One region of the Actinomadura gamaensis genome, then DNA from elsewhere that is predicted to be linked to it. Evidence: riboswitches for the same ligand, from Rfam matches in the RefSeq annotation. Region 1 holds a riboswitch; each other region holds the start of a gene.

Region 1 (9,342 bases):
CGTCCCAAGCCGCCGACGCCACCGACGCTGAAACGGACGCGATCGAAGACCTGCAGGACGCCGCCGCCGACCTCATGGCCGACCAAGGCTCCCCGTTCGTCGCGGTCGCCCGCAAGGCCAACCCAGTGGAGGCCCTCTGCAACGCTCTGGGGACAGACGCAATGCGCGCCCTTCCAGGCGTGCGCGGCAATTTCATCCTGACCGCCGACGAGGTCGCGGCCGCTCTACCCGAAGTCGAAGCGGTCCTGGACGTCCCACCCACCCGTCGAGCCGAACTTCTGACCCGCATCACCACGTGGATGACCGAGACCGGCGACGACCCCGGCTTCGACGCCGCCGAGCTACTGGACGCCCCACTGCGCATCCTCCGGGAAGCGGCAAGCTCTTTCTCAGGCGCAGCCGCCTTCACCCGCTGGTACTGACCTGCACATGCACAATCGCTCAACAACTGACACGTTGCACTCTCAACGCAACGTTTCCAGGTTCGCGCAACATCTCAACGTCACAGCAACGACAGGCATCTTCAACGGGTCTTGCTCAGCGTCGCGCGGCGGGAGAGCCAGTCCTTCTGGTCGAGGGTCAAGACCGGCTCGCTCGGAGGCTTGGAACCTCGGATGGCCATCCGTGCCCTGGACAGGCGAGCCACTTCGACGCAGTTGACTTCTTCATCGCTGTAGGACGGCTTGCGCCAGTTGAGACCCTGGTCGTGCTCCACACCCGTCAACCCCCGTAGAAAGCGATGATCTTCGAGATCAGCGCGAGGAGCTTCGGCGGTTGCGGACGGCTCAGGACCGCCTGCCGTCCCATGCGGGTCGCGACGCGGTCTCGATCTCCAACGGAGGGATCCCGGACGCCGCCGTGACGGCACGCGCGTACTCGGGAACCTGCAACAACCCCAGGATGAAAGACATCTTCACGTTGGTGATACGGACGGCCTGGGCCTCGAACCCGATCAGCGCCTTGAGCGGTGTGGGGCAAATGCTGTCGCCGGGTTCCCACCAGCCGGGCATCTCCGCGTCCCGGGCGAAGGCGAGCAGCCGCTCGCGCTCACCGCCCACCACGCCGTAGGCGCCGAGGACGGCCGGCCGTAGGCGCCGAGGACGGCCGCCTCCAGCAGATCCTCGAAGCGCTGGTGGACCCGGTCCGCCGCAGCATCGTCAGCCGGCTCTGGGACGCCGCGACCGACATCCCCTGCGGCGGCTTCGACCTCCCGGTCAGCAAATCCACGGCCACGCACCACTTCAACGTCCTCCGCGAAGCGGGCCTGATCAGGCAGTACTACGTGGGCACCTCACGCCTGAACGCCCTCCGCAAAGAAGACCTGGAAGAGGCGTTCCCCGGCCTCCTGACCGCCATCGTCACCGCCGACCTCGAAACGGCCCCCGCCTGACCCCGGCGTCAGTGCAGCTGGTCGCGGCGGCGGGTCAGGTAGGCGGTTTCGGCGGTGTTGCCTGCCAGGGCGATGGCCTTGTCGTAGGCCGCGCGGGACTCCCGGCCGCGGCCCAGACGGCGGAGCAGGTCGGCGCGGGTGGCGTGGTAGGCGTGGTAGCCGTCCAGGCGGGGTTCCAGGCGGTCGACGGCCGCCAGGGCCACTTCCGGGCCGTCCAGTTCGGCCAGTGCGACGGCCCGGTTGAGGACGACGATCGGGGACGGGTCGAGGCGGACGAGCCGGTCGTACAGGGCGAGGATCTGCGACCAGTCGGTGTCGCGGACGTCGCGGGCGGAGGTGTGGACGGCGTTGATCGCGGCGAGGATCTGGTAGCGGCCCGGGGGCGTTCCGGCGGCGGCAGCGGCGAGGCGCTCGCGGACCAGCCGGTGCCCCTCGGCGATCAGCGCCGCGTCCCAGGATCCGCGGTCCTGCTCGGCCAGGGACACCAGTTCGCCGCCGGACGAGACCCGCGCGGTGCGCCGGGCCTCGGTGAGCAGCATCAGGGCCAGCAGCCCGGCCACCTCGCCGTCGTCCGGCAGCAGGACGCGGATCAGGCGGGTGAGCCGGATCGCCTCGGCCGTCAGGTCGAGGCGGACGGGGTCGGTGCCGGGGCCGGTCGCCAGGTAGCCCTCGTTGAACACCAGGTACAGGACGGCGAGCACGCCGCCGACGCGGGCCGGGAGGTCCCCGGCGGACGGCACCCGGTAGGGGATGCGGGCCGCCTTGATCTTGGCCTTCGCGCGGGTGATCCGCTGTTCCAGCGTCGTCTCGCGCACCAGGAAGGCGCGGGCGATCTCGGCGACGGTCAGCCCCCCGACCATGCGCAGCGTCAGCGCCACGCGGGCCTGCGGCGCCAGCGCCGGATGGCAGCAGGTGAAGATCAGCCGGAGCCGGTCGTCGTCGATCGCGCCGAGCGGCTCGGGCGCGCCGCGGTCGTACACCATCCGAGCCTCCCTGTGCTTGTCGTCGCGCTTGCTCTCGCGCCGGATCCGGTCGATGGCCTTGCGGTTGGCGGTGGTGGTCAGCCAGGCGCCGGGGTTGGGCGGGACGCCGTCCTCCGGCCACCTCTGGACGGCGGTCGCGAACGCCTCCGCGGCGGCCTCCTCGGCGAGGTCGAGGTCACCGAAACGCCTGGTCAGGGCGGCGACCACCCGGGCCCACTCCGCGCGGTGGGCCCGGGAGACCGCCTCGTCGGTCCCGCTCACAGGAACGGACGCACCTCGACCTTCCGGTTGCACCGTTTCGACCCCTCCGCGGCGAGTTCCAGCGCCACGTCGAGGTCGGGCGCCTCGATGATCCAGAAGCCCGCGAGGAACTCCTTGGACTCCACGAAGGGCCCGTCGGTGAACAGCGGCTCCTCGCCCCGGTTGTCGATCACGGTGGCCGTGTCCGGGACGGCGAGGCCGCCGGCGAACACCCAGTGCCCGTCCTTCTGGAGCCGGTCGTTGAACACGTCGATCGCGGCTTGCTCCTCAGGGACGGCGAGAACGTCGGGCCGGTCGTGGATCACGGAGAGCAGATACTGCATCGGCGATCATCTCCTGCGGTGTCGGGGGAAGCGCGGCCTCCATGATCGCGCTTCCCGCCCTCAGCGCCACCCCTCGCAGGCGGCCCTCACCCTTCCGACGAACACGACCGCCCCGTCCCGACACCCCGGCCGGAGAATTCCCGGGGGCAAGCGGAACGCCCGGCCTCGGCTAGGTGAGGTCGGGCGTTCCGGCCGGTCGAGCTTCCCCACTCGCCGACACAGGGAAGGTTACGCCTTGGCGGGGCCGGGGGCCACTGGAATCGCGGGGGTGAGGTCAACGTGGCGGTTCCGTAGACTGGCGCGGCGACGGCGGGCGAGGAATCCGGTGCGAGTCCGGAGCTGTCCCGCAACTGTCACCGGGGAGTCCCCCCTCACGCAAGGTCACGGCGGCGACGCTGGAAGGCCGGGGCGGGGGCGGTGATCCGGAAGCCAGGAGACTCCGCGCCGTCGCGGCCCTTCACCCGAGCCGGGGCGCGGACCCCGTTGGAGGCATCGCCGATGCGTGCTCTGTTGCTGTCCACCGCCGACACCGAACTGCTCGCCGCCCGCGCGGCGGACGCCGGGTGGGCGACCGCGAACCCCGCGCGGGTCGCCGTCGAGGAGCTGGCGTCGCTGACCGACGGCGTCGATGTCGTCGTGGTGCGGCTGCTGGGAGGGCGGAAGACCTGGGCGCCGGGCGTGGACGCCCTGGCCGCGAGCGGGTTGCCCGTCGTGTTCCTCGGCGGAGAGGCCGACCCGGACGCCGAGTTGATGGCCCTTTCCACGGTGCCGCCGGGAGTCGCCGCCGAGGCGCTCGCCTATCTGCGCGAGGGGGGCGTCGAGAACCTGCGGCAGCTCGCCTTCTTCCTGTCGGACACCGTGCTGCTGACGGGGGAAGGCTTCGACGCTCCCGTCGCCATGCCTTCCTTTGGCGTGCATGGTGAATACGCGCGGGTGGACGGGCGTCCCACGGTCGGTGTCGTTTTCTACCGGGCGCATGAGCTTTCGGGGAACACGGCATTCGTCGATGTTCTGTGCCGGCAGATCGAACGGGCCGGAGCGAATGCCCTGCCGGTCTTCTGCGGGTCGTTGCGAGGGGCCGATCCGGAGCTGATGGCATTGCTCGGGCAGTGCGATGCGGTCATCGCCACCGTGCTGGCGGCGGGCGGGGCCGTCGCGGCCGACGCCAGCGCGGGGGGTGACGAGGACTCGTGGGACGCGGGGGCTCTCGCCACGCTGGACGTGCCGGTCGTCCAGGGGCTCTGCCTCACGTCGTCGCGCCAGGCATGGGACGAGTCGGACGCCGCCCTCGTCCCGATGGACGCGGCCATGCAGGTCGCCATTCCCGAGTTCGACGGACGCATCATCTCCGTGCCGTTCTCGTTCAAGGAACTCGGCCCCGACGGGATTCCGGTGTACGCGGCCGATGAGGAACGGGCCGCGCGGGTCGCCGGGATCGCGGTTCGGCATGCGCGGCTCAAGCACATCCCGAATGGCGAGAAGCGGGTGGCGCTGGTTCTGTCGTCGTATCCGACCAAGCACGCTCGGGTCGGAAACGCAGTGGGGCTCGATACGCCCACGTCCGCCGTCCGGATGCTTCGGCAGATGGCCGAGGCCGGGTATTACCTGGGTGAGGACCATTCGCTTTGGAAGAACCCCGACACGGGCGATGACCTCATTCATTCGCTCATCGCCGCCGGTGGGCACGACGTCGAGTGGCTGACCGAAGAGCAGTTGGCGAAGGCTCCGGCGCGGGCGTCGCTGGCGTCCTACCGGACGTGGTTCGAGGCGCTGCCGGAGTCGCTGCGCGAGGGCGTCCGGCAGCACTGGGGCGAGCCGCCCGGCGAGCTGTACGTGGACGGCGACGACATCGTGCTCGCGTCGCTGCGGTTCGGGAACGTCGTGCTGATGATCCAGCCGCCGCGCGGGTTCGGCGAGAACCCGGTCGCGATCTACCACGATCCGGACCTGCCGCCCTCGCACCACTACCTGGCCGCGTACCGGTGGCTGGACCTGGAGTTCGGCGCGGACGCGGTCGTCCACCTGGGCAAGCACGGGACGCTGGAGTGGCTGCCGGGCAAGGGGCTCGGGCTGTCGGACGGCTGCGCCCCGGACGGCGTGCTCGGCGACCTGCCGCTCGTCTACCCGTTCATCGTGAACGACCCGGGCGAGGGCACGCAGGCGAAGCGGCGCGGGCACGCGACCGTCGTCGATCATCTCGTGCCGCCGATGGCGCGCGCCGACACCTACGGTGACCTGGCCAAACTCGAACAGCTACTGGACGAGTACGCCACCGTGAACGATCTGGACCCGGCGAAGCTCCCGGCCGTCCGGGCGCAGATATGGACGCTGATCCAGGCCGCGCAGCTCCACCACGACCTCCACCAGGAGGACATGCCGGACGCGGACGACTTCGACGACTTCGTCATGCACATCGACGGCTACCTGTGCGAGATCAAGGACGTCCAGATCCGGGACGGCCTGCACATCCTCGGGCAGGAGCCGCGGGACGAGGCGCGCGTCAACCTCGTCCTCGCCGTGCTGCGCGCCTCGCAGGTGTGGGGCGGCGTCGCCGGGGCGATGCCGGGCCTGCGGGCGGCGATCGCGGCGCGGCACGGGCTGGACGAGAAGGCGCTGCTCGCCGAGCCGGGCGCGGTCGTGAACGCGCTCGGCGGACGGACCGCGTCCGATGTGATCGACATCCTGGAGGAGACCGCGCGGCGGCTCGTCCAGGCGATGGAGGACGGCGGCTGGGACCCGGCGCGGGCCCGCGCGGTCGCCGCCGAGGTGCTGGACGGGGACGTGCCGGACGTCGTCCGCCTGCTGGAGTTCGCCGCGTCCGAGGTCGTCCCGCGGCTGGACGCCACGCGCGACGAGATCGGGGCCGTGCTGCACGCGCTCGACGGCGGCTACGTGCCCGCCGGGCCGTCCGGGTCGCCGACGCGGGGGCTGGTCAACGTGCTGCCGACCGGCCGGAACTTCTACTCGGTGGACCCGAAGGCCATCCCGTCCCGCAACTCGTGGGACGTCGGCGTCGCCCTCGCCGACTCGCTGGTCAAGCGTCACCTGGACGACACGGGAGAGTACCCGTCCAGCGTGGGCCTGACCGTGTGGGGCACGTCCGCGATGCGCACCCAGGGCGACGACATCGCCGAGGTGCTCGCGCTGATCGGGTGCCGTCCGGTCTGGGACGACGCGTCCCGGCGGGTGACCGGCTTCGAGATCGTCCCGCTGGAGGAGCTGGGCCGCCCGCGCATCGACGTGACGCTCCGCATCTCCGGCTTCTTCCGCGACGCGTTCCCGCACGTCATCGCGCTGATCGACGACGCGATCGGGGCGGTGGCCGCGCTGGACGAGCCGTCCGACCGCAACTTCCTGCGCCGCCACGCCGTCGAGGACCACGCGGAGCACGGCGACTGGCGGCGCGCGACGACCCGCATCTTCGGTTCCAAGCCCGGCGCGTACGGGGCGGGCCTGCTGCCGCTCATCGACGCCCGCAACTGGCGGGACGACGCCGACCTCGCCGAGGTCTACGCCGTCTGGGGCGGCTACGCCTACGGCCGGGGCCTGGACGGCCGCGAGGCGCGGACCGACATGGAGGCGACCTTCCGCCGCATCTCGGTCGCGGCGAAGAACCAGGACACCCGCGAGCACGACATCGTCGACTCCGACGACTACTTCCAGTACCACGGCGGGATGGTCGCGATGGTCCGGTCCCTGACCGGCCGGAACCCGGCCGCGTACGTCGGCGACTCGGCCCTGCCCGAGCAGGTCAGGACGCGGACGCTCGCCGAGGAGACGCACCGCGTCTTCCGGGCCCGCGTCGTCAACCCGCGCTGGATCGCCGCGATGCGCCGGCACGGCTACAAGGGCGCGTTCGAGCTCGCCGCCACCGTCGACTACCTGTTCGGCTACGACGCGACCGCCGGCGTCGTGGACGACTGGATGTACGAGACGCTCGCCAAGGAGTACGTCTTCGACCCGGAGAACCGGGCCTTCATGGAGAAGTCCAACCCGTGGGCGCTGCGCGGCGTCACCGAACGCCTCCTCGAAGCGGCCGACCGGAACCTCTGGGCCGAGCCCGACCCCGAGACCCTCGACCGGCTCCGCCAGACCTACCTCGACCTGGAAGGCGACCTGGAGGACGCCGAGTAGCGCGGTAGCCCGACTAACGCGGTCGCCCGAGTAGCGCGGTAGCCCGACTAACGCGGTCGCCCGAGTAACGCGGTCGCCCGAGTAACGCGGTCGCCCGGCGGACGCGGCCGGTCCCGGGGTCCGGGGCTTGAACCTGGACCCGGCCCGGCCGCGTCCACGCCCGGCTACTCCAGCTCCCGGACGCGCTTGATGATCGGCCCGAAGACCTCCATGTGCGGCCGCCGGATCGTGACGTAGGAGAACCCGTACCGTTCGCGGTTCTCCAGCAGTCGGCGCGCGATCTGCTCCTCCGTGCCGATGAGCATGAAGGGCGTGTCGAGCGCGTGCTCGGCGTCCTCGACGAGGAAGTGCGGTTCCCGCGCGGCGGCGATGCGTTCGGCGACCGCGCGGCGGTCGCCGGTCACCTCGACGTGCAGGACGAAACTGTTCACCTCGATCTCGTCGAAGCGCGAACCGGCCTCGGCGCGGAGGAATTCCACGCCTTTGTCCGCCTCTTCGGAGGTGATGAACCGGAGCGTTCCGGGTTCCTCTCCCGGCACCTGGAAACGGCCTCCGAAACTGGCGATGTCGGCGATCGCCGCGGCGATTCCCAGCGCCCTGCGGCTCGCGCCGCCGACCAGGAGCGGCGGCGGTTCCAGGCCGTGCTCCTCCGCGAGCAGACCCTTCATCTCCCCGACCGTCGCCGCGACGAGATCCATTCGCCGCTCGAACGGATGCCAGGGAATCCGGGCGGCGTCGTACTGGGCCTTGACGATGCCCGACCCGATCCCGAGCTCGAACCGGCCCTCGGTCAGCCGGACGAGCGTCGCGACCTCGCGCGCCAGGATCGAGGGGTTCCAGTAGCCGATGTTCAGCACGTGCGTGCCGACGTGGAGCCGCCGCGAGGCGAACGCGGTCGCCATGAGCACCGAGAACGGTGAGGAGCGGCCGGGTCCGAGATGGTCGACGGCGAGCGCCACGTCGAACCCGTAGGAGTCGGCGGTGGCGCAGATCCGGCCCAGTTCCGCCTGGTCGCCGGGACTGTCGATGGTGAATCCGAAACGGAATTTCCGCATTTCGGCTCTCTCCTGTAAGTGAGAGTGCGGGCGTGTTACCGGTATCCGTCTCCTTTCCGGTCGGGCGCCTCAATTCTCCATCGAGCCGGCGCCTTCGTCCGAAGGTAAACGGGCCAGTCGGGAACAGGGATGCGCTGACCGGAATTTATCTGCGAGACGTCCGGATTTCGCCGCTCCACTGCGGAGCGTCCGCGCGGCGGCACGCGCCGCTGGGCCGCTCGCGCCGCCACGCGCGTTGGGCCGTCCCGCGCGGCGGCTCCCGTCCGCGATCGCGGGTGTCCCGACCTGGAAGGGGGTTGCGGAGCGCCCGAATAATCCCTCTAGTCACGCTAAGGATCATTCCGGTACTGTTGCCCGACTTTTCGGAACGACCCCCCAAGGAAGACCCCTGTGAACCTCGACTTCAGTGCCGAGCCCACGTTCTCCTGGTACGTGGTGATGCTGGCCGTCAGCGGGATCGGCACGCTGCTCGCGACCGTGTTCGTCCGCGGCACGCGCCCCCGCGACCGCGTCCTCGGCGGCATCATCGCCCTGGCGATGGTCGGCTACGCCTTCTACCTGACCTTCATCTTCTCCGGCGGCACCTACCACATCTTCTTCTACGTGTTCATCCTCCCGATCCTGTTCATCGTCCAGGCGATGAAGGCGGCCGTCGCGGGCCGCAGGTCCGGGGGCTGATCCGGGCCGTCCGTCCGTCCGGTCCCGCCGATCCAGGTCGCGGGACCGGGTCAGCGGGACCGGGTCAGCGGCGGGGCGGCGACCGGCGGACGCGAGCCGAAGCGCCGGCGCAGCGGATAGATCGCGGCGACCACGGCGAGGCTGACCAGCGAGGCGATCAGCTGGGACCGCTGCTCGCGCATGAACGCCATCGACACGAGGACGGCGGCCAGCGCGAGGACGCACAGCCACGGCAGGTACGGGTACAGCCACATGCGGTAGGTCAGGCTGGACGGGTCGTCGCGTTCGAGCCGCCGCCGCAGGCGCAGCTCGGAGAGCAGGATGGCCAGGTAGACGAAGGCCAGGACGGTCCCGATCGAGTTCATCAGGAACTTGAAGACCTGGTCCGGCGAGACGTAGGAGGCGACGACCGCGCCCCACGCGGCGACCGTCCCGAGCAGGATCGCGCGGACCGGGACGCCCCGGGACGTCAGCTTCGTCAGCCCCGCCGGGGCGTCGCCGTCGCGGGTGAGGACGTA
Region 2 (9,342 bases), on a different contig from region 1:
GCTCCCGCCGTTGGTGACGACGAACTGGCCCTCGAAGTAGCCCTGGTCCTGCTGGACGACCTGGTAGCTGATCCCGTTGCCCCGGACCACCGGCCCGGACGCCGTGGGCTGCGGGCTCGCGCCCCCGGGCGGCACCGCACCGGGCGTCCCGCCGGGCGCCGCCGAAGGCATCCCGGACGGCTCGTCGGACGGCTCTCCGGATGGCTCTCCCGACGGCTCGCCGGTGGGCGAGGCCCCGCCGGGCGAGGCCGAGCCCGGGGGCGACGCGGAGGGCGACCCGGTCCCGCTCCCGGTGCCCGAAGGCGCGGGCACCGCCGTGGCCGCCGTCCCCTTGTGCGACTTCCCGGACGAGCCGCCGACGAAGAACGCCGCTGCGGCTCCCGCCAGCACAACGAGCACCCCCAGCGCGATCGCCAGGATGACCAGGGGCCGCCGGTTCCGTCCGTTCGGACGCGGCGACACGCCCCCGGCAGGGCTCGTGTTAGCGGCCGCTCCTCCGCCGCCGCCCATCGCCATGGCGGCCGGAACGCTCGGTTGTCCCACTGCGGGCGTCGGAGCGTCCGGCGACGACGCCCCCTGCTGCGACGACACCGCCTCAGGACGAGCCTGAGCGACGTTCTCCCCGGGCGCCGCAGCGGCGCCCACAGCCCCCGCAGTCCCCGCAGCCTCCGCACCGAACCGAGCCGTCCACGCCTGCCCGCCCGCCGGGTCCAAGCCCGCAGGCTCGGTCTCCGACCGCCCCGGCGCGCCCTCCACGTGCGGAGGCGGGGCTTCCGCCTGCATGGGCACGCCTTCGACCTGCGTGGGCGCGGCCTCCCCTTGCACCGGGATGCCCTCCACTTGGGTAGGCGCGGCTTCCACCTGCGTGGGCTGAGGACGTTCGACCGGACCGAAGGGCGTCGCGGCCGGATCGTCGGGGAGTTCGTCGGGGCGCGGTCGCCCACCGACCGGGATGTCGGTGACCGTCGCGGACGCGAGATCGGACTCGTCGGGGGACGTCGCCGGGACGTCGTCCACCACGGCGTCGTCGGGAATCGTGTCGGAGTCCCACACCGTGACGTCCGCGTCCGGGAGGTCGGTGGCGGTGACCTCCGTCATCGGAAGATCGGTGATCGTCTCGTCCGCCCTCGCAGGCACGCCCTCGCCCGCAGGCACATCGTCGGCCGGAGGCACATCGTCGGTCGCGGGCGTGGCGTCGGATGCCGGGGCGTCGTCGGGCGTGGTCGCCGGGGGCGGCGGGTCGGCCGCCTGGGGGACGTCGAGGACGGTGTCTTCCGGGGCGGGTCCGGCGGGTTCCCGTGGCGGGATCGCGAATTCCGCGGTGTTCGTGTGGTCCGGGGGGACGTATCCCGGGGTGTCGCCGCTCACCTGGCCACCTCTCCAGCGCTTCGGTTCACTGGATCGGACGGTCGTCGGGGCGATCCGGTTCGCCCCGGCGCGACGATCATCCCGCCGGACGCGCGGCACCGCCGCGGCTCGACCGCAGTGGCGGAGGCGGTGTTACTCCTCGGTGGCGCGGCGGGCGGCGCGGCGCTGGTGCCGGTTGAGCAGGTCGGTGATCAGGCCGATCGCGTCCGGGCTGGTGGTGTCCGGGGCGCCGCTGAGCCAGCGGGTGGCCTCGGCGAGGAGGTTCTCGGCGGAGTCGCCCGCGCGGCGCTCGTCGGCGAGGCGGCCGAGGACGTCGCCGAGCCGGAGCGCGGCGTCGGGGCTCCCGGCCTCGGCGGCGCACCGGAACCAGGCGGCGGCCTGCTCCAGGTCGCCGTCGCGTTCGAAGGTCTCGCCCAGGCCGAGGGCGACGCCGGCGAACGTCTCGTCCTGGACGGTCCGCGCCAGTGCGGAAGGCCGGGTTCGGACGGGCATGGATGCTCCGGGGGTCGGGTGCGTGGGGTCGCGTGCGTGGGGACGCGAACGCGCGCCGGTCGTTCGCGGCGCGCGATCACGGGTAACTCATGGTGGCCGTCCGGACAGCGTTCTGCCACCTGTTTGGCCATGTTCAACGGCTTTTCTCCGTGTTCACATGAACACGACGAGTCATTATCGCAGGTCAGGCGAGAACATCCTGGTAGTCGGGGTGCTTGTCGATCCAGGACTTGATGAACGGGCACTGCGGGACGACCGTCCGGCCGGCGGACCGGACGTCGTCCAGCGCGCCGCGGGCGAGCGCGCCGCCGACGCCCTGCCCCTCGTAGTCCGGGAAGACCTCGGTGTGCGTGAAGACGACGGTCCCGCCGTCCCCGCGCAGCCGGTACTCGGCGAATCCGGCGAGGGCGCCGTCCACGGTGATCTCGTAGCGGCTCTGGTCGCGGTCGTCGGTGACGTTTCTGCTCATGCCCGGTCAATTACCCGGCGGCGGCGAAGATTCCCCGGTGCGGGTGATCTCACGCGGTCGGCTCGTGGCCGGCGTGGAGCAGGCAGTAGGTGACGGCCTCCTCCAGCGCCTGCCAGGACGCGGCGATGACGTTGTCCTCGACGCCGACGGTGCCCCACTCGCGCTCGCCGTCGCTGGACTCGATGAGGACGCGGGTGCGGGCGTCGGTGCCGTGCGTCCCCTCCAGGATGCGGACCTTGTAGTCGGTCAGCTCCATCCGGGCGAGCTCGGGGTAGAGCTGGCCGAGGGCGAGCCGCAGCGCGTTGTCGAGCGCGTTGACGGGGCCGTTGCCTTCGCCGGTGGCGATGATCCGCTCGCCCTTCGCGTGGATCTTCACGGTGGCCTCGGAGACCATCGAGCCGTCCGGGCGGCGCTCCACGATCGTCCGCCACGACTCGACGTCGAAGTGGCGCGGCCGGACGCCGGTCAGCTCCTCGCGCAGCAGCAGCTCGAACGACGCGTCGGCGGCCTCGAACGTGTGGCCGGTGGACTCCAGGTCCTTCACCCGCGAGACGACGGCGGCGGCGCGCTCGCCGGACAGGTCGTAGCCGAGCTCGCGGCCCTTGAGCTCGACCGACGCGCGTCCGGCCATGCTGGAGACGAGCATCCGCATGTCGTTGCCGACGGCGGCGGGGTCGATGTGCTGGTAGAGGTCCGGATCGACCTTGATCGCGGACGCGTGCAGGCCCGCCTTGTGCGCGAACGCCGACAGCCCGACGTAGGGCTGCTGCGAGGTCGGCGCGACGTTGGTGACCTCGGAGACGGCGTGCGCGATCCGGGTCATCTGCGCGAGCTGCTCGTCGCTGACGAGCCGCATCCCGCGCTTGAGCTGGAGGTTCCCGACGAGCGTGAACAGGTTGGCGTTGCCGCTGCGCTCGCCGTAGCCGTTGGCGCAGCCCTGCACGTGCGTCGCGCCCGCCCGGACGGCGGCGAGCGAGTTGGCGACCGCGCAGCCCGAGTCGTCGTGGCAGTGGATGCCGACGCGCGCGCCGGCCGAGACCACGTCGTGGACGACGTCGGCCAGCTCGTCCGGCAGCATGCCGCCGTTGGTGTCGCAGAGCGCGACGACATCGGCCCCGGCCTCGGCCGCGGTCCGGACGACCTCCAGCGCGTAGGCGCGGTTGGCCTTGTAGCCGTCGAAGAAGTGCTCGGCGTCCAGGAAGACGCGTCGGCCCTCCGCACGCAGGTGGGAGACCGTGTCGCGGATCATCGCGAGGTTCTCCTCCAGGGTCGTGCGGAGGGCCAGCTCGACGTGCCGGTCGTGGCTCTTCGCCACGAGCGTCACGACGGACGCACCCGAGTCGCGCAGGGCGGCCACCTGAGGGTCGTCGGCGGCCTTCACACCGGCCCGGCGGGTCGCGCCGAACGCGGTGAGCTGCGCGTTCTTCAGTTCGAGCTCGGTCCGAGCACGGCGGAAGAACTCGGTGTCCTTGGGGTTGGCGCCCGGCCAGCCGCCCTCGATGAAGCCCACGCCGAGCGCGTCGAGGTGACGCGCCACGGCGAGCTTGTCGGTCACGGAGAGGTTGAGGCCCTCCTGCTGCGAGCCGTCACGCAGCGTGGTGTCGTACACGTGGAATGCGTCGCCCTGCATGTGGGATCAGCCCTTCGAGGGTGGGCGGGACCGCGCCGGAAAACGAAAAGACCCCTCACGGGCGTGAGAGGTCTGCGCGCCGGCGGTGTTCCGTCAGTTGCCGGCGCGCCAGCCAATAATCACGAGGCTGTGGCGCATGATGCCCCGATCATGCCACAGCCGTCTCAAAAACACCAACTGCCGTCTCACGTGTCGAGACGAAATCGGGGCGACACGGTGAAACGGCAGCCGGCGGACGAGCATCGGGCCCCGGGAAACGGCCTGGCCCGGCCCTCACGGGGACGAGCCTCAGGCGTCACGGCGACGGCTCTCAGGCGTCACGGGGACGCATGCCAGGCGTCCCTGTGGACGGAGGTCAGGCGTCCCGGGGAAAGGTGACAGGTGTCCCGGGACGGAGGTCAGGCGATCTTGTGGACCCAGCCGTAGCGGTCCGGGCGGTGGCCGAACTGGATGCCGATGAGCTCCTCGCGCAGCCGCATGGAGATCTCGCCGGGCTCGCCGTCGCCGATCTTCCACTCGCGGTCGGTGCCCTTCACCGCGCCGACCGGGCTGATGATCGCGGCGGTGCCGCAGCCGAAGACCTCGGTCAGCTCGCCGGACTCGCAGCCCCGCTGCCACTCGTCGATGTCGATCTTGCCCTCCTCGACCTGGATGCCGAGGTCGGGCGCGAGCTTCAGCATCGAGTCGCGGGTGATGCCCGGCAGCAGCGTGCCGGTGAGCGCCGGGGTGAGGATGCGCGGCTGCGGGCCGGCGCCGTAGACGAACATCAGGTTCATCGAGCCGACCTCCTCGACCCAGCGGTGCTCCACGGCGTCCAGCCAGACGACCTGGTCGCAGCCGTGCGCGACGGCCTGGGCCTGCCCGGCGAAGGACGCGGCGTAGTTGCCTCCGGTCTTCGCCGCGCCGGTGCCGCCGGGGGCGGCGCGGGTGTAGTCCTGCGACAGCCAGACGGTGACCGGCTTGATGCCGCGCGCGTAGTAGTTCCCCGACGGGGACGCGATGATCATGAACAGGTACTCGTCCGCCGGCTGGTTGACGCCGAGCAGGCGGGTGGTGGCGAACATGAACGGGCGCAGGTAGAGGCTGTGGCCCTCGCTGGTGGGGACCCAGTCGCGGTCGGTCGCGACGAGCAGTTCCAGGGCCTCGACGAACAGCTGCTCCGGGATCTCCGGCATCGCCATCCGCTGCGCGGAGGCGTTCATCCGGGCGGCGTTGGCGTAGGGGCGGAAGGTGACGATGGAGCCGTCCGCCTGCCGGTAGGCCTTCAGGCCCTCGAACAGCTCCTGCGCGTAGTGCAGCACCTGGGAGGCCGGGTCGAGCGCGATCGGGCCGTACGGCTGGAGCTTGGCGTCGTGCCAGCCCCGGTCCTTGTGGTAGCGGATCGTGATCATGTGGTCCGTGAAGTACCGGCCCCATCCGGGATCGGCCAGGATGGCCGCGCGGTCCTCCGCCGAGACGGGGTTCTCGTTCCGCGTGATCTCGAAGTCCAGGGTCGTGCTCATCGTGGGTGTCCTCTCCCGGATCGCCAGGCGGCTCCGTTGCCGTCCGACCTTCCCTAGTCCCTATTGTCGTACTTCGTCCAGACCCGGCTCTCCACCCACGGCGAGCACGACGAAAAACCGGGCGCGCCGTGAGGTCGGCGCGCCCGGTCATGGCTGGTCGGCGAGCGCGCCTACCCGGCTACTCGCTTGGCGATGGCGTCGCCGATCTGCGCGGTGGACCGGACGCCCGCGCCCCCGCGCTCGATCAGGTCCTCGGCGACGGCGGACTCGACGCGGCGCGCGGCCGCGTCCTCGCCGAGATGGTCGAGCAGCATCACGACCGACAGGATAGTCGCCGTCGGGTCCGCCTTGCCCTGCCCGGCGATGTCCGGGGCGCTGCCGTGCACCGGCTCGAACATCGACGGCGCGGTGCCGTCGGGGTTGACGTTGCCGGACGCGGCGAGCCCGATGCCGCCCGCGACGGCCGCGCCGATGTCGGTGATGATGTCGCCGAACAGGTTGTCGGTCACGATCACGTCGAACCGCTGCGGCTGGTTCACGAAGAACATCGTCGCCGCGTCGACGTGGCAGTAGTCGGTCTCGACCTGCGGGTACTCCTCGCCGACGCGCTTGAGCGTGCGCTGGTAGAGGTCGCCCGCGTAGGCGAGGACGTTGTCCTTGTGGACGAGCGTGAGCTTCTTGCGCGGACGCGCCGCGGCCTGCTCGAACGCGTACCGGATCACCCGCTCGACGCCGAAGGCGGTGTTGACGCTCTCCTGCGTGGCGATCTCGTGCGGGGTGCCCTTGCGGATCACGCCGCCCGTCCCGGCGTAGAGGCTCTCGGTGCCCTCGCGGACGACGAGCATGTCGATGTCGTCCGGGCCGACGCCCGCGAGCGGGGACGTCGCGCCGGGCAGCAGCTTCACCGGGCGGAGGTTCGCGTAGTGGTCGAACTCGAACCGGGTGCGCAGCAGCAGGCCGCGCTCCAGCAGCCCGGACGGCACGGACGGGTCGCCGATCGCGCCGAGCAGGATGACGTCCTGGTCGCGCAGCTCCGCGAGGACCGAGTCCGGAAGGACCTCGCCGGTGCGGTGGTAGCGCGCCGCGCCGAGGTCGTATTCGGTCTGCTCGAAACTCAGGTCGTGGGCGGGGGCGACGGCGTCGAGGACCTTCAACCCCTCGGCGACGACCTCCGGGCCGATCCCGTCACCGGGAATGGCCGCGAGTCGGATGCTGCGGGAAGCCATGCGGGGACTCTACCGCAACGTCTCATCCAATGAGCAATGGTCTCACCCCCTGAGACAGGACAGAACGGTGTGACTTGACGTCGCATCCCCCAAAGGGGACGCTTCGCCTGACAAGTTCACATCGAGGCGACGGTGCGCAGGAACCCGGTGCGATTCCGGGACGGTCCCGCCACTGTGACCAGGGAGCCTCCCCCGCGTGCGACCACGGCCGGAAGACCGGCTGGAAGGTCGGCGGGAGGCGCCGATCTGGGAGTCAGGACACTGACCCGTCGTCCTCCCGCAACCGGGGCGAGTGAACCCCGTGAGGAGACCCAGATGGCCCAGTCCGCCGTTCCCGAGCAGCGCGCCGCCCAGCAGCCGGTGCCGCTGCGCGTCCCCGTCCGCGACATCCTGCCCTGGGCGGTGTTCGCCGCCGTGCTCGGGCTCGTCCTGATCTACTTCGTCGGCGCCGAGCAGGGCGCGACCTCCCTGTTCTCCGGCACCTGGGTGCACGAGTTCACCCACGACGGCCGGCACCTGCTCGGCTTCCCCTGCCACTGATGGCGGCGGACGTCACCGCCGCCCCGCGCCCGATGACCATGCGTTCCCTGCTCGTGCGGGGGATGCTGGCCGGGCTGGCCGGGGCGGCGCTGGCCCTGGTCGTCGCGTGGGTCTACGGCGAGCCGCAGGTGGGGAACGCGATCGCGTTCGAGGAGTCGCACGCCGACCACGGCGCCGGGCACGAGGAGGAGATCGTGTCCCGGGCCGTGCAGAAGACGGCCGGCCTGATCACCGCGGTCGGCTTCTACGGCGTCGCGATCGGCGGCCTGTTCGCGATCGCGTTCGCCTTCGCCTACGGACGCCTCGGCGCCCTGCACGCGCGCGCGACGGCGGCCGTCGTCGCGCTGCTCGGCTTCGTCGCCGTCGAGGGCGTGCCGTTCCTGAAGTACCCGGCCACTCCCCCGGCGGTCGGCAACCCGACCACCATCGGCGGCCGGACGGCCCTGTACTTCGGCATGGTCGCGATCGGCATCGCCACGGTCGTCGCGGCGGTGATCATCTGCCGCCGCCTCACCCCGCGCCTGGGCACCTGGAACGCGGTGACCGTGTCGGCGATCGGTTTCGTCCTGGTCAACGCGGTGCTCTTCCAGATCACCCCGAAACCGGACGCGATCCCCGACCACTTCCCGGCTAGGACGCTCTGGGAATTCCGCATGGCGTCCCTGGGCATGCAGGCCGTCCTGTGGGCGACGATGGGACTGCTCTTCGGCTGGCTGACCGAACGAGCCGTCCGCAAGTAGCACCGGCGAGGGGGCCGGCGTCGTCGCCGACCCCCTTTCAGCGGTACCGGGCCAGTTCCCACGGGTCATGGGCCGAGAAGACCTCGACCTCGTCCCCGTGGTCGCGGACCAGTTCCCGCAACCGCGCCTGCGTGCCGAGCCGCAGGTCGGCATGGACCTGCGAGTTGGTCTGGACGAGATCCATGAGCGGATGCGGCTCCTTCTCGTCCTGCATCTCGCGGTGGTAGTAGTACGCGTCCCCGCAGTGCAGCAGCCATTTGTCGCCGTCCCGCACGGCCACCCCCGCGTGCCCCTGAGTGTGCCCACCGAGCGGGACGAGCCTGATCTCCGACGGCAGGCCGTCCAGGGCGAACGCGCCGAACCCGAACCACCGCTCGCCGGGCGTCCCGTCATAAGTCACCCACTTGGGCCCATGCGCCCAATGCGCCGGCCGGTACCGGGAAGCATTTCCCGCTAGCGCCGCGTCCCGCTCGGCCGCCAGCACGTGAACGGACGCGTCCGGGAAGTCGGGCAGGCCCCCGCAGTGATCGACGTCGAGATGGGTGACGACGACGTGCCGCACATCGGACGCCTCGTACCCGAGCCTCTCGACCTGCCGGATCGCCGTCTCGGACTCCTCCAGCACAGGGGCGGTCATGGCGACCCACTCCGCCCCGAGCGTCCCGTCCGGATCGCGGACATCCCCAAGCCCCAAGCCCGTCTCGACCAGCACAAGCCCTTCCTCGGTCTCGACGAGCAGACAGTGGTTCACCGCACGCGCAGGAGAAGGCCCTTCATAGGTGGCCTCGATCGTGGTCATGGAACCGCAGTTCAGGTGATGGATTCTCATGCGGGCTATGCTGCGACTTGAAGCGCGGTTCAAGTCAAGGAGCCTCATGACGGACGATCTGCTCGACATCGCCGAAGTGGCCCAGCGCGCCGGGCTCGCCCCGTCCGCCCTGCGCTTCTACGAGAAGAAAGGCCTAATCGAACCCGCCGGACGCAACGGCCTCCGCCGCACCTACCGTCCGGACATTCTCGAACGCCTGGGCCTGATCACCTGCGCCCGCAGCGCCGGCTTCACCATCGCCGAGATCTCCGGCTTCCTCGCGGCCCGCCCCGGCGACACCGCCATCCGCGACCGCATGGCCGCCAAAGCCCGCACCCTGGACGACCAGATAGCCCAGCTCACCCGCCTACGCGACAGCCTCCAACACGCCTCGACCTGCGACCACGACCCGGTAGTGGACTGCCCCGACTTCAAACGCGCGATCGGCCGCGTCCCGACCGTCCCGTCCCGACAGTGCGCACACTAACGACCCGAGCAGGCCTGGGCACGAATGATCGACCACTCCCGGCCTGTAGCGCGCGCTCGACGGCGGCGCTTTCTGCGTTC
Region 3 (9,342 bases), on a different contig from region 1:
GTCATGATCGGTGTTCTTCCTGGTCGGAGGTCAGGCGAAACTCAGCGCCACCACCGCGAATCAGAAAGTGACGACCTGCCGGACGGCCTCCCCGGTGTGCAGCCGGTCGAAGCCCGCGTTCACCTCGTCCAGGGTCAGCCGGTGCGAGAGCAGCTCGTCCACCGGGAGCACCCCGGACCGGTACATGCCGACGAAGCGCGGGATGTCCCGGCGCGGCACCGACGAGCCCAGGTAGCTGCCGCGCAGCGTGCGCTCCTCGGCGACCAGGCTCAGCGCGGGCAGCGTCAGCGGCGCGGACGGGTCGGGCAGCCCCACGGTGACGGTCGTCCCGCCCGCGCGGGTCGCCGCGTACGCCTGCTCCAGGACGGCCGCGACCCCGGTCGTGTCGATCACCTTCTCGGCCCCGCCGCCGGTCAGGTCGCGGACGGCGCCGACCGCGTCCGGCCCGCCCGCCACCGCCCCGGACGCGCCGAGCCGCAGCGCCAGCTCCCGCTTGTGCGGCACGACGTCCACCGCGATGATCCGCGCGGCCCCGGCGGCGCGCGCGGCGAGCAGCGCGGCGAGCCCGACCCCGCCCAGCCCGAACACCGCGACGGTGTCGCCGGGCACGACGTTCGCGCTGTACAGCGCGGCCCCGGCGCCGGTCAGCACGGCGCAGCCGAAGAGCGCGGCGATCTCCGGCGGCAGGTCCGCGTCGATCTTCACGGCCGACTTCGCCGACACGACCGTGTACTCGGAGAACGCCGAGACGCCGAGGTGGTGGTTCGGGCGGGTGCCGTCCTCGTAGGCGAACCGGCGTCCGCCGCCGAGCAGCGTCCCGGCCCCGTTCGCCGCCGCGCCCGGTCCGCAGAGGGCGGGCCGTCCGGACACGCACCGCTCGCACTCCCCGCACGCCGGGACGAACGCCAGCACCACGTGATCACCCGGCGCGAACCCGCTGCCCTCGCCCGCCTCGACGACCTCGCCGGCCGCCTCGTGCCCGAGCGCCATCGGCAGCGGACGCGGCCGGGACCCGTTGATCACCGACAGGTCGGAGTGGCACAGCCCGGCCGCGCCGACCTTGATCAGCAGCTCGCCGGGGCCGGGCGGGTCCAGCCGCAGCTCGGCGATCTCCAGCGGCCGGGACTCGGCGTAGGGCGCGAGCCGTCCCGACTCCACCAGCACGGCCGCCCTCGTCGTCATGCTCATGCGATCACCAGCTTCCGCATCTCGGACCGGATCGGGTCGGCGATGTCCCGCGGACGGCGGCTCTCCCGCCCGACGAACACGTGCACGAAGTGTCCCTCCGCGACCAGCGTGCCGTCCTCCCGGAACATCCCGATCTCCCAGCGGACGCTGGAGTTGCCGAGCTTCCCGACGCGCAGGCCCATCCGGATCGTGTCCGGGAAGGACACCTCGGCCTTGTACACGCAGTGCGACTCGACGCACATCGCGATCGCGTCGGCGCGCAGGGGGTCGAATCCGGCCGTCCGGATCATCCACTGGTTGATCACGGTGTCCATGAGCATGTAGTGGACGACGTTGTTGACGTGCCCGTACACGTCGTTGTCGTTCCACCGGGTGGGGACCGTCTCCCAGTACGGGTAATCGCCGCTCATGGCGGACGAGCCTAGTAAGCGACCGATTCCGCCTCGACGCCAGGACGGCGTGGCGCGTCCACGGCCAGGACGGCGTGGCTCGTCCGCGGTCAGGACAGGGTGGCGCGGAAGACCTCGCCGGCGCCCGTCAGCGCGACCGGCCCGCCCTGGAACGGGACGAACAGCGCCTCGCCGCGCCGCAGCTCCTCGACCCGCCCGTCGCGGGAGATCGCGACCGAGCCGTCCAGGCACAGCAGGGCGCTCGGACCGGGCCGGTCCAGCAGCACCGGCTCGGCTCCCGGCGCGCACCGCGTCAGCCGGAACCCCGCCGCCGGGGACGGGTAGACGCCCTCGCCGTTCGGCGCGGGCTCGGCCGCCAGCGGAACCGGGTCGAACGCGCCGAAGTCGGCGACCGCGAGCACCTCCGCGACGTCCACGTGCTTGGGTGTCAGGCCGCCGCGCAGCACGTTGTCGGAGCTGGCCATGATCTCCACGGCCGTCCCGCGCAGGTAGGCGTGCAGCGTGCGCGGCGGCACGTTCAGCGCCTGCCCCGGCTCCAGCCGGACGAGGTTCAGCAGCAGCGAGGTGACCGGCCCGGTGTCGTCCGGATGCAGGTCCGCTAGCCGCTCCACGACCCGGTAGGGCTCGCCGTCCAGCGCCCCGCACGCCTTCCGGACGTCCTCGACCAGCCCGGCCCGCCGCGCCGCGGGCCACGTGAGCAACATCTCCACGGCCCGCTTGGCGTCCCCGGCGTCCAGCGCCGCGACGACCTCGTCCAGGGCGGCGACGCCCAGCGCCCCGACCAGGACGGCGGCCTCGGCCGGCGCGCGGAGCCCGCACAGGGCGTCGAACGGCGTCAGCGCGCACACCAGCTCGGGCTTGGCGGAGTCGTCCCGGTAGTTGCGGTCCGGCGCGTCCGGGGCGAGACCGGCCGCGTTCTCCCGCGCGAACCCCTCCCGCGCCTGCCCGGCGTCCGGGTGGACCTGCAACGACAGCGGCCGCTCGACGGCCAGCACCTTCAGCAGGAACGGCAGCCCGGCGCCCGCCTCCGGTCCCAGCGCCGCGACGGCGTCGCCCGCGATGTACTCGGGCAGCGTCCGCCCGTCACCCCGCAGCCGCGCCGGCGCGTCGGGATGCGCCCCGACCCACAGCTCGGCCTGCGGCTCGTCCCCGGGCGCGCGGCCGAGCAGCTCGGCCAGCACCGTCCGCGAGCCCCAGGCATAGCAGCGCACGGTGCAGTCGAGCCGCACCAGCGCGGCGGACGTCGTCACGGCAGTTTCCATCCCGTATGGGATACATCAAGCGCGCCCTCAGCGCATACTCGGGCGCCGTTCCGCGCATGGCAGGACTCCCCGTAACGGACTCCCCGGAAGCCGGCGCGCCTCGGAACCGGCGCGGCCCGGAACCGGCGCGGCCCAGAAGCCGGCGCGGCCCGGAACCGGCGCGGCCCGGAATCGGCGCGGCTCGGAAAGGGTGCGGCGCCCGCCTGGCCGCAAGGAAAGGTTCTGAGCACGATCCCGGCCAGGTGGACGCCGCACGATCGAGGGGCGCGCCGGTCAGGCGGTGCGGGCGCGGTCGAAGCGGGACGTGACGTCCGTCCAGTTCACCAGGGACCAGAGCTTCTCGACGTAGTCGGGGCGCACGTTGCGGTACTGGAGGTAGTAGGCGTGCTCCCAGGCGTCGAAGACCAGCAGCGGGGTGGTGCTCGCACCGACGTTGCCGTGGTGGTCGTAGACCTGCTCGACGATCAGGCGGCGGCCCAGCGGCTCCCAGGCGAGGACGCCCCAGCCGGAGCCCTGGACGGTCGAGGTCGTGGTGGTGAGCTGCTTCCGGAACGCCTCGAAGGAGCCGAAGTGCTCGTCGATGGCGGCGGCGAGCTCGCCCTCGGGGCGGTCGCCGCCGTCCGGGGAGAGGTTCTGCCAGAAGATCGAGTGCAGGACGTGGCCGGACAGGTTGAACGCGAACGTCTTCTCCAGTCCGACCAGCCCGCCGTACTGCTCCTTGTCCCGCGCCTCGGCCAGCCGTTCGAGCGTGTCGTTGGCGCCCTTGACGTACGCGGCGTGGTGCCTGGCGTGGTGCAGCTCCAGGATCTCGCCGGTGATGGCGGGCTCCAGCGCCGCGTAGTCGTAGGGGAGGTCGGGAAGCGTGTAGTCGGCCATACCGGCCACTATTGCAAATGACTTGCAACTGCGTCCAGCATGCAGCAGAGGTGTGTCAGAACGCCTCGTCGAAGGCGACGGCCCCCTCCACGCCGATCTGGTAGGCCGAGACGCGCCGCTCGAAGAAGTTCGACAGCTCCTGGACGTCCTGGAGCTCCATGAACGCGAACGGGTTCGCCGTCCCGTAGCGGGCCGGCAGGCCGAGCCGCGCGAGCCGCTGGTCGGCGACGTACTCCAGGTAGCGGCGCATGTCGTCGGCGCTCATGCCGGGCATCCCGTCGCCGCACAGGTCGCGGGCGAAGGCCAGCTCCGCCTCGACGGCCTCCTCCAGCATCCGGGTCACCGCGGCGGTCAGCTCGGCGTCGAACAGGTCCGGCTCCTCGGCGCGGACGGTGTCCACGACCGAGAACGCGAACTCCATGTGCATGGACTCGTCCCGGAAGACCCAGTTCGTCCCGGACGCGAGGCCGTTCAGGAGGCCGCGCGAGCGCAGCCAGTAGACGTAGGCGAACGCGCCCTAGAAGAACAGGCCCTCGATGCAGGCCGCGAAGCAGATCAGGTTCAGCAGGAACGCGCGGCGGTCGTCGCGCGTGCGGAGCTGGTCGAGCTTGTCGATCGAGTCGATCCAGCGGAAGCAGAACTCCGCCTTCGCCCGGATGGACGGGATGTGCTCGATCGCCGCGAACGCCTTGACCCGCTCGTCGTGGTCGGGCAGGTAGGTGTCGAGGAGGGTCAGGTAGAACTGGACGTGGACGGCCTCCTCGAACAGCTGCCGGGACAGGTAGAGGCGGGCCTCCGGCGCGTTCACGTGCTTGTACAGGTTCAGCACGAGGTTGTTCGCGACGATCGAGTCGCCCGTCGCGAAGAACGCGACCAGCCGGTTGACCAGGTGCAGCTCCTCGGGCGTGAGCCGGGCGAGGTCGGCGAGGTCGGACGCGAGGTCCACCTCCTCGACCGTCCAGGTGTTGCGGATGGCGGCGCGGTAGCGCTCGTAGAAGTCGGGGTAGCGCATGGGACGCAGGGTCAGGTCCATGCCGGGGTCGAGCAGCATTACTGGCAGGCCTCGCAGGTCTCGGGGTTCTCCAGGGAGCAGATGACGGCTCCTTCGTCGGACAGGGTCGCGGAGACGGTGGTCTGCGCGATGCGCGTCGCCGGGCGGCTCCGCAGGTAGTAGGTCGTCTTGATGCCGCTGCGCCAGGCGTAGGCGTACATCGAGGAGAGCTTCCCGATGGTCGGGGTCTCCATGAACAGGTTCAGCGACTGCGACTGGTCGACGAACGGGGTGCGCGCGGCGGCGAGGTCGATGAGCGCCTTCTGCGGCAGCTCCCAGGCCGTCCGGTAGAGGGCGCGGACGTCGTCCGGGAGGTCGGCGAGGCCCTGCACGCTGCCGTTCGCGCGCTTGATCGCCTCGCGGACCTCGGGCAGCCACAGGCCCTCGGCCTTCAGGTCCCGGACGAGGTACTGGTTGATCTGCAGGAACTCGCCGGACAGCGTCTCGCGCTTGAACAGGTTGGACACCTGCGGCTCGATGCACTCGTAGCAGCCCGCGATGGACGCGATCGTCGCCGTCGGCGCGATCGCGACGAGCAGCGAGTTGCGCAGGCCGGTGCGGGCGACGCGGGCGCGCAGCTCGGTCCAGGCGTCCGGACGGGTGATCATGGCGTCCGGGAAGTGGTCCGGGTGGAGCTGCCCGCGCGCGGTCCGGGTCTGCGCGTACGCCGGGTGCGGGCCGTGCTGCTCGGCGAGGTCGGCGGACGCCCCGTACGCCGCGAGCGAGATCTCCTCGGCGATGCGGGTGGACAGGCGCTTCGCCTCATCCGAGTCGAACGGCAGGCGCAGCTTGAAGAAGACGTCCGCGAGGCCCATGACGCCGAGGCCCATCGGACGCCACTTCTTGTTCGCCCGCTCGGCCTCCTCGGTTGGGTAGAAGCCCCGGTCGATCGTCCGGTCCAGGAAGCGGACGGCCGTCCGGACCGTGGCGCGCAGCCGCTCCCAGTCGATCCCGCCGTCCGCCACGTGCGCGCCGAGGTTGATCGAGCCGAGGTTGCAGACGGCCGTCTCGCCGTCGCTGGTGACCTCCAGGATCTCGGTGCACAGGTTGGACAGGTGGACGACGTTGCCCTTCTCGGCCGTCTGGTTGCAGGCCCGGTTGGAGATGTCCTTGAAGGTCATCCAGCCGTTCCCGGTCTCCGCCAGAGTCCGCATCATCCGGCCGTAGAGGCGGCGCGCGGAGATCGTCCGGACGGCCTTGCCCGCCTGCTCGGCGGCGCGGTAGGCGCGGTCGAACTCGTCGCCGTAGAGGTCGGTCAGCTCGGGGACGGCCTTCGGGTCGAACAGCGACCAGTCCTCGTCGCGCTCGACGCGGCGCATGAACTCGTCCGGGATCCAGTTGGCCAGGTTCAGGTTGTGCGTGCGGCGGGCGTCCTCGCCGGTGTTGTCGCGCAGCTCCAGGAACTCCTCGACGTCGGCGTGCCACGGTTCCAGGTACACGCAGGCCGCGCCCTTGCGGCGGCCTCCCTGGTTGACCGCCGCGACGGACGAGTCGAGCGTCCGCAGCCACGGGACGATCCCGTTCGACAGCCCGTTGGTGCCCTGGATGAGCGAGCCGCGCGACCGGATCCGCGTCCACGAGATCCCGATCCCGCCCGCGTACTTGCTGAGCCGCGCGACCTGCGCGTACCGCTCGTAGATCGACTCCAGCTCGTCGCGCGGCGCGTCCAGCAGGAAGCAGGACGACAGCTGCGGGCGGCGGGCGGCGCTGTTGAACAGCGTCGGCGAGGACGGCAGGTACGACAGCGTGGACAGCAGGCCGTACAGCTCCCGGACGTCCTCGACCGTCTCGGCCAGCCCGACCGCGACGCGGAGCAGGAAGAACTGCGGCCGTTCCAGGACGCGCCGCGTCCGCGGGTGCCGCCACAGGTACCGGTCGTAGACGGTGCGGAGGCCGAAGTACTCGAACCGGTCGTCGGCGGCGTCCCCGGCGGCGTCGACGATCGCGTTGAGCGCCTCGGCGTTGGCCGCGACGAACGCGGCGGGCGCGTCGGCCATCAGGCCCTCGCGGTGCGCGGCCGCGGCCGACTCGGCGAACGTGCGGACGCCCTCGGCGGCGGCCTCGTCCGCGATGTGCGCGTTCAGCAGCCGCGCGGCGACCCTGGAGTAGGCGGGCTCGACCGCGACGAGCGCGGCGGCCTCGGCGATCGCCTGCTCCCGCAGGCCCGCGCGGTCGGCCGCGTCGCCGCCCCGGACCGCCGCGAGGACCCGCTCGGGCTCGGCGTCCGGCAGGCCCGCGCAGGCCCGTCCGACCTCGACCTCGAGCGCTCCCCGTGCGGTCTCCACCGGCGCGGCCAGTTGCTGCGTCATCTGCCCTCTCCCTCGCATCACCCTCGCGGGAGCGGCCGGGCCGGACGCGCGTCGCCGTGCCCCGCCCGGTCCCCCGAGCAGGCGCCGCCGGTACGACCCGCCCACCACCGGACGGCCCGTGCCCGCCCGGCATCGGACGGCCCGTGCCCGCCCACTGCTGGACGGCCCGTGCCCGTCCGCGACGGAACGGCCGGGGCCCGTCCGTGGCCGGACGGCCCGTGCCCGGGTGTTCTCGGGCAGGCTCGCGCGCCCGTCCGTCGGCCTCCCGCGAGGCTTTCGGACGTACGTCGTGCGGGCAGGTCTTCGGACTCGCGGGCGACGGCGGCGCTCCTTCGGCGCGCCACCGGCCTACTGGCCGTCGCTTCCCGGTCCGCGCGCGGCGGATCCAGTGCTCATGACGGCGGTCGTTCCCGCTCACCGCTGCGGGGCAGTCCCGGACTCCCACCGGGTTCCCTCTTGCGACGCCCGCTCCGCCGCTCCCGCGTGGCGGCGCGGAGCGGCGGTGCGGGCGAACCAGCACGGGGCTAGACCCTACATCTTGAGTCAGCGCTTCGCGCAACCCCAACATGTTGGGCGTGTTCGCGATGCTTCCCCGGGGGTCGGGTACCCGCCGCGGGCCGGGGATGGCACCATGAGAGCGTCATGTCCGCAGCGCAGCCGGTCCGGCCGGCCCTCCGCCTCGCGCGCGCGGTGGTGTTCTCCACCGTGTGCGTCGCCCTGGCGACGCTCGGCCATGCCCTGGCGGCCTCTGCGGCCGTCCCGGCGTGGGCGGCGCTGGCCGGGTTCGCGGGCGTGCTCGCGGTCACCTACGCGCTGACCGGCCACGAACGGTCGCTGCCGACGATCGCGGGCGGCCTGGTCTTCGGCCAGTTCGCCCTGCACACGCTGTTCGCGAGCGCGTGCGGCACCTGCGGCCCCGCGCCGGCGGGCGGCGCGGGCACCTCGTCGATGCACGACCCGCACCACATGGTCACGGCGGTCTCGACGCACGGCCCGGGCTCGGCGATGACGCTCGCGCACGTCGCCGCGGGCCTCGCGTCGGGCTGGTGGCTCTGGCGCGGTGAGCGCGCCGCATGGTCGCTGACCAGGCGGATCGCGGCCTTCGCCGACCGTCCCGTCCGGCTGCTCCTCGCGCTGTCGGCCGCCGAGCCCGCCGCGCCGCCCGCGCCCGTCGCGGTCGTACCGGTCACGGCCCCCGCAGCGGCCCTGCGCCGTCGCGCGCTCCGCCACCAGGTCGTCCGGCGCGGTCCCCCACTTCTCCGTTCCCTCCCCCTCCCCACCGCCTGACCCACCCGGCTCGCCCGTCGCCTCGCGGCGGCTCGCTGCGGGCGTGGGTTGGTCGGGTGGCTTACGCCCGGCCCTACGGGTCGGCCGGTCTTCACGCGCGGCGTCGTCCGCGCGGGGTTCACGGCTCGTTTCCGGACGCGTGTTTCGGCCGCCGTCCGGACCTCCCCCATGCTCGAACGGAGAAGTGCATGTCCTCGATGGTTCGCGCGCGGCGTCTCGCCGCCGTCGCGGCGGTGACCGGCGTCTCGCTCGCCGGCCTCGCCACCGCCGCGTCCGCGCATGTCACCGTCAACCCCGGGACCGCCGAGAAGGGCGGTTTCACCAAGGTCTCGTTCCGCGTCCCGAACGAGAAGCCCGACGCCGGGACGACGCAGGTCCGGGTGGATCTCCCCGCCGACCACCCGATCGCGTTCGTGTCGGTCCGGCCCGTCCCCGGCTGGACGGTCAAGGTCACCAAGAGCAAGCTCGCCACGCCCGTGAAGGCCGAGGGCGGCGAGCTGACCGAGGCGGTGTCCAGCATCACCTGGTCGGGCGGACGCATCGACCCCGGCCAGTTCCAGGAGTTCGACGTCTCGCTCGGGCCGCTGCCCGACAACGCCGACCGGCTGGTGTTCAAGGCCGCGCAGACCTACTCCGACAAGAGCGTCGTGAACTGGGACCAGGACCCGGGGAACGGCGCGAACGAGCCGGAGCACCCCTCGCCCGTCCTGAAGCTGACCCCGAAGGGCGCGGACGCGCAGGGCATGACGGTCGCGGCCACGTCCAAGACGCCCCCGGCCGCCGCGAAGTCCGACGACGGCACCGCCAGGACGCTCGGCGGCGTCGGCATCGCGGTCGGCGTGATCGGCATCGGCGTCGGCGCGTTCGGCCTCACCCGCGCCCGGACCCGGACCCGCGCATGAAGGGCCGGCTGATCGTGGCCGGTGCGGTGATGGCCGGCGCGCTGGGGGTCTCGGCGG

What was found. Region 1 has a riboswitch for cobalamin ahead of cobN (cobaltochelatase subunit CobN). Riboswitches for the same ligand answer to the same signal wherever they lie in the genome.
Region 2: linked by a shared signal. The riboswitch ahead of ACFPCY_RS02460 (CbtB domain-containing protein) and the one ahead of cobN (cobaltochelatase subunit CobN) in region 1 are both predicted to bind cobalamin.
Region 3: linked by a shared signal. The riboswitch ahead of ACFPCY_RS17365 (ribonucleoside-diphosphate reductase subunit alpha) and the one ahead of cobN (cobaltochelatase subunit CobN) in region 1 are both predicted to bind cobalamin.

What each region holds. Positions count from the first base shown of each region.
Region 1 covers NZ_JBHSIT010000009.1:239,590-248,931, reverse strand. The annotation lists gene ACFPCY_RS29230 (hypothetical protein) at 1-422, shown strand, start outside; gene ACFPCY_RS29225 (DUF397 domain-containing protein) at 524-715, opposite strand; gene ACFPCY_RS29220 (Scr1 family TA system antitoxin-like transcriptional regulator) at 786-1,061, opposite strand; gene ACFPCY_RS29215 (ArsR/SmtB family transcription factor) at 1,133-1,390, shown strand; gene ACFPCY_RS29210 (RNA polymerase sigma factor) at 1,399-2,634, opposite strand; gene ACFPCY_RS29205 (YciI family protein) at 2,631-2,957, opposite strand; cobalamin riboswitch at 3,273-3,397, shown strand; gene cobN (cobaltochelatase subunit CobN) at 3,456-7,091, shown strand; gene ACFPCY_RS29195 (TIGR03621 family F420-dependent LLM class oxidoreductase) at 7,256-8,146, opposite strand; gene ACFPCY_RS29190 (hypothetical protein) at 8,537-8,824, shown strand; gene ACFPCY_RS29185 (amino acid permease) at 8,875-9,342, opposite strand, start outside.
Region 2 covers NZ_JBHSIT010000001.1:534,923-544,264, reverse strand. The annotation lists gene ACFPCY_RS02490 (cellulose binding domain-containing protein) at 1-1,368, opposite strand, end outside; gene ACFPCY_RS02485 (hypothetical protein) at 1,501-1,860, opposite strand; gene ACFPCY_RS02480 (GNAT family N-acetyltransferase) at 2,045-2,329, opposite strand; gene cimA (citramalate synthase) at 2,379-3,959, opposite strand; gene ACFPCY_RS02470 (branched-chain amino acid aminotransferase) at 4,358-5,461, opposite strand; gene ACFPCY_RS02465 (3-isopropylmalate dehydrogenase) at 5,632-6,687, opposite strand; cobalamin riboswitch at 6,783-6,971, shown strand; gene ACFPCY_RS02460 (CbtB domain-containing protein) at 7,003-7,227, shown strand; gene ACFPCY_RS02455 (CbtA family protein) at 7,227-7,967, shown strand; gene ACFPCY_RS02450 (MBL fold metallo-hydrolase) at 8,005-8,796, opposite strand; gene ACFPCY_RS02445 (MerR family transcriptional regulator) at 8,843-9,262, shown strand.
Region 3 covers NZ_JBHSIT010000004.1:700,641-709,982, reverse strand. The annotation lists gene ACFPCY_RS17395 (hypothetical protein) at 1-5, opposite strand, end outside; gene ACFPCY_RS17390 (zinc-binding dehydrogenase) at 61-1,188, opposite strand; gene ACFPCY_RS17385 (acyl-CoA thioesterase) at 1,185-1,598, opposite strand; gene manA (mannose-6-phosphate isomerase, class I) at 1,688-2,860, opposite strand; gene ACFPCY_RS17375 (superoxide dismutase) at 3,134-3,736, opposite strand; partial or broken gene ACFPCY_RS17370 (ribonucleotide-diphosphate reductase subunit beta) at 3,792-4,748, opposite strand; gene ACFPCY_RS17365 (ribonucleoside-diphosphate reductase subunit alpha) at 4,787-7,096, opposite strand; cobalamin riboswitch at 7,394-7,551, opposite strand; gene ACFPCY_RS17360 (hypothetical protein) at 7,739-8,383, shown strand; gene ACFPCY_RS17355 (YcnI family copper-binding membrane protein) at 8,572-9,285, shown strand; gene ACFPCY_RS17350 (copper resistance CopC family protein) at 9,282-9,342, shown strand, end outside.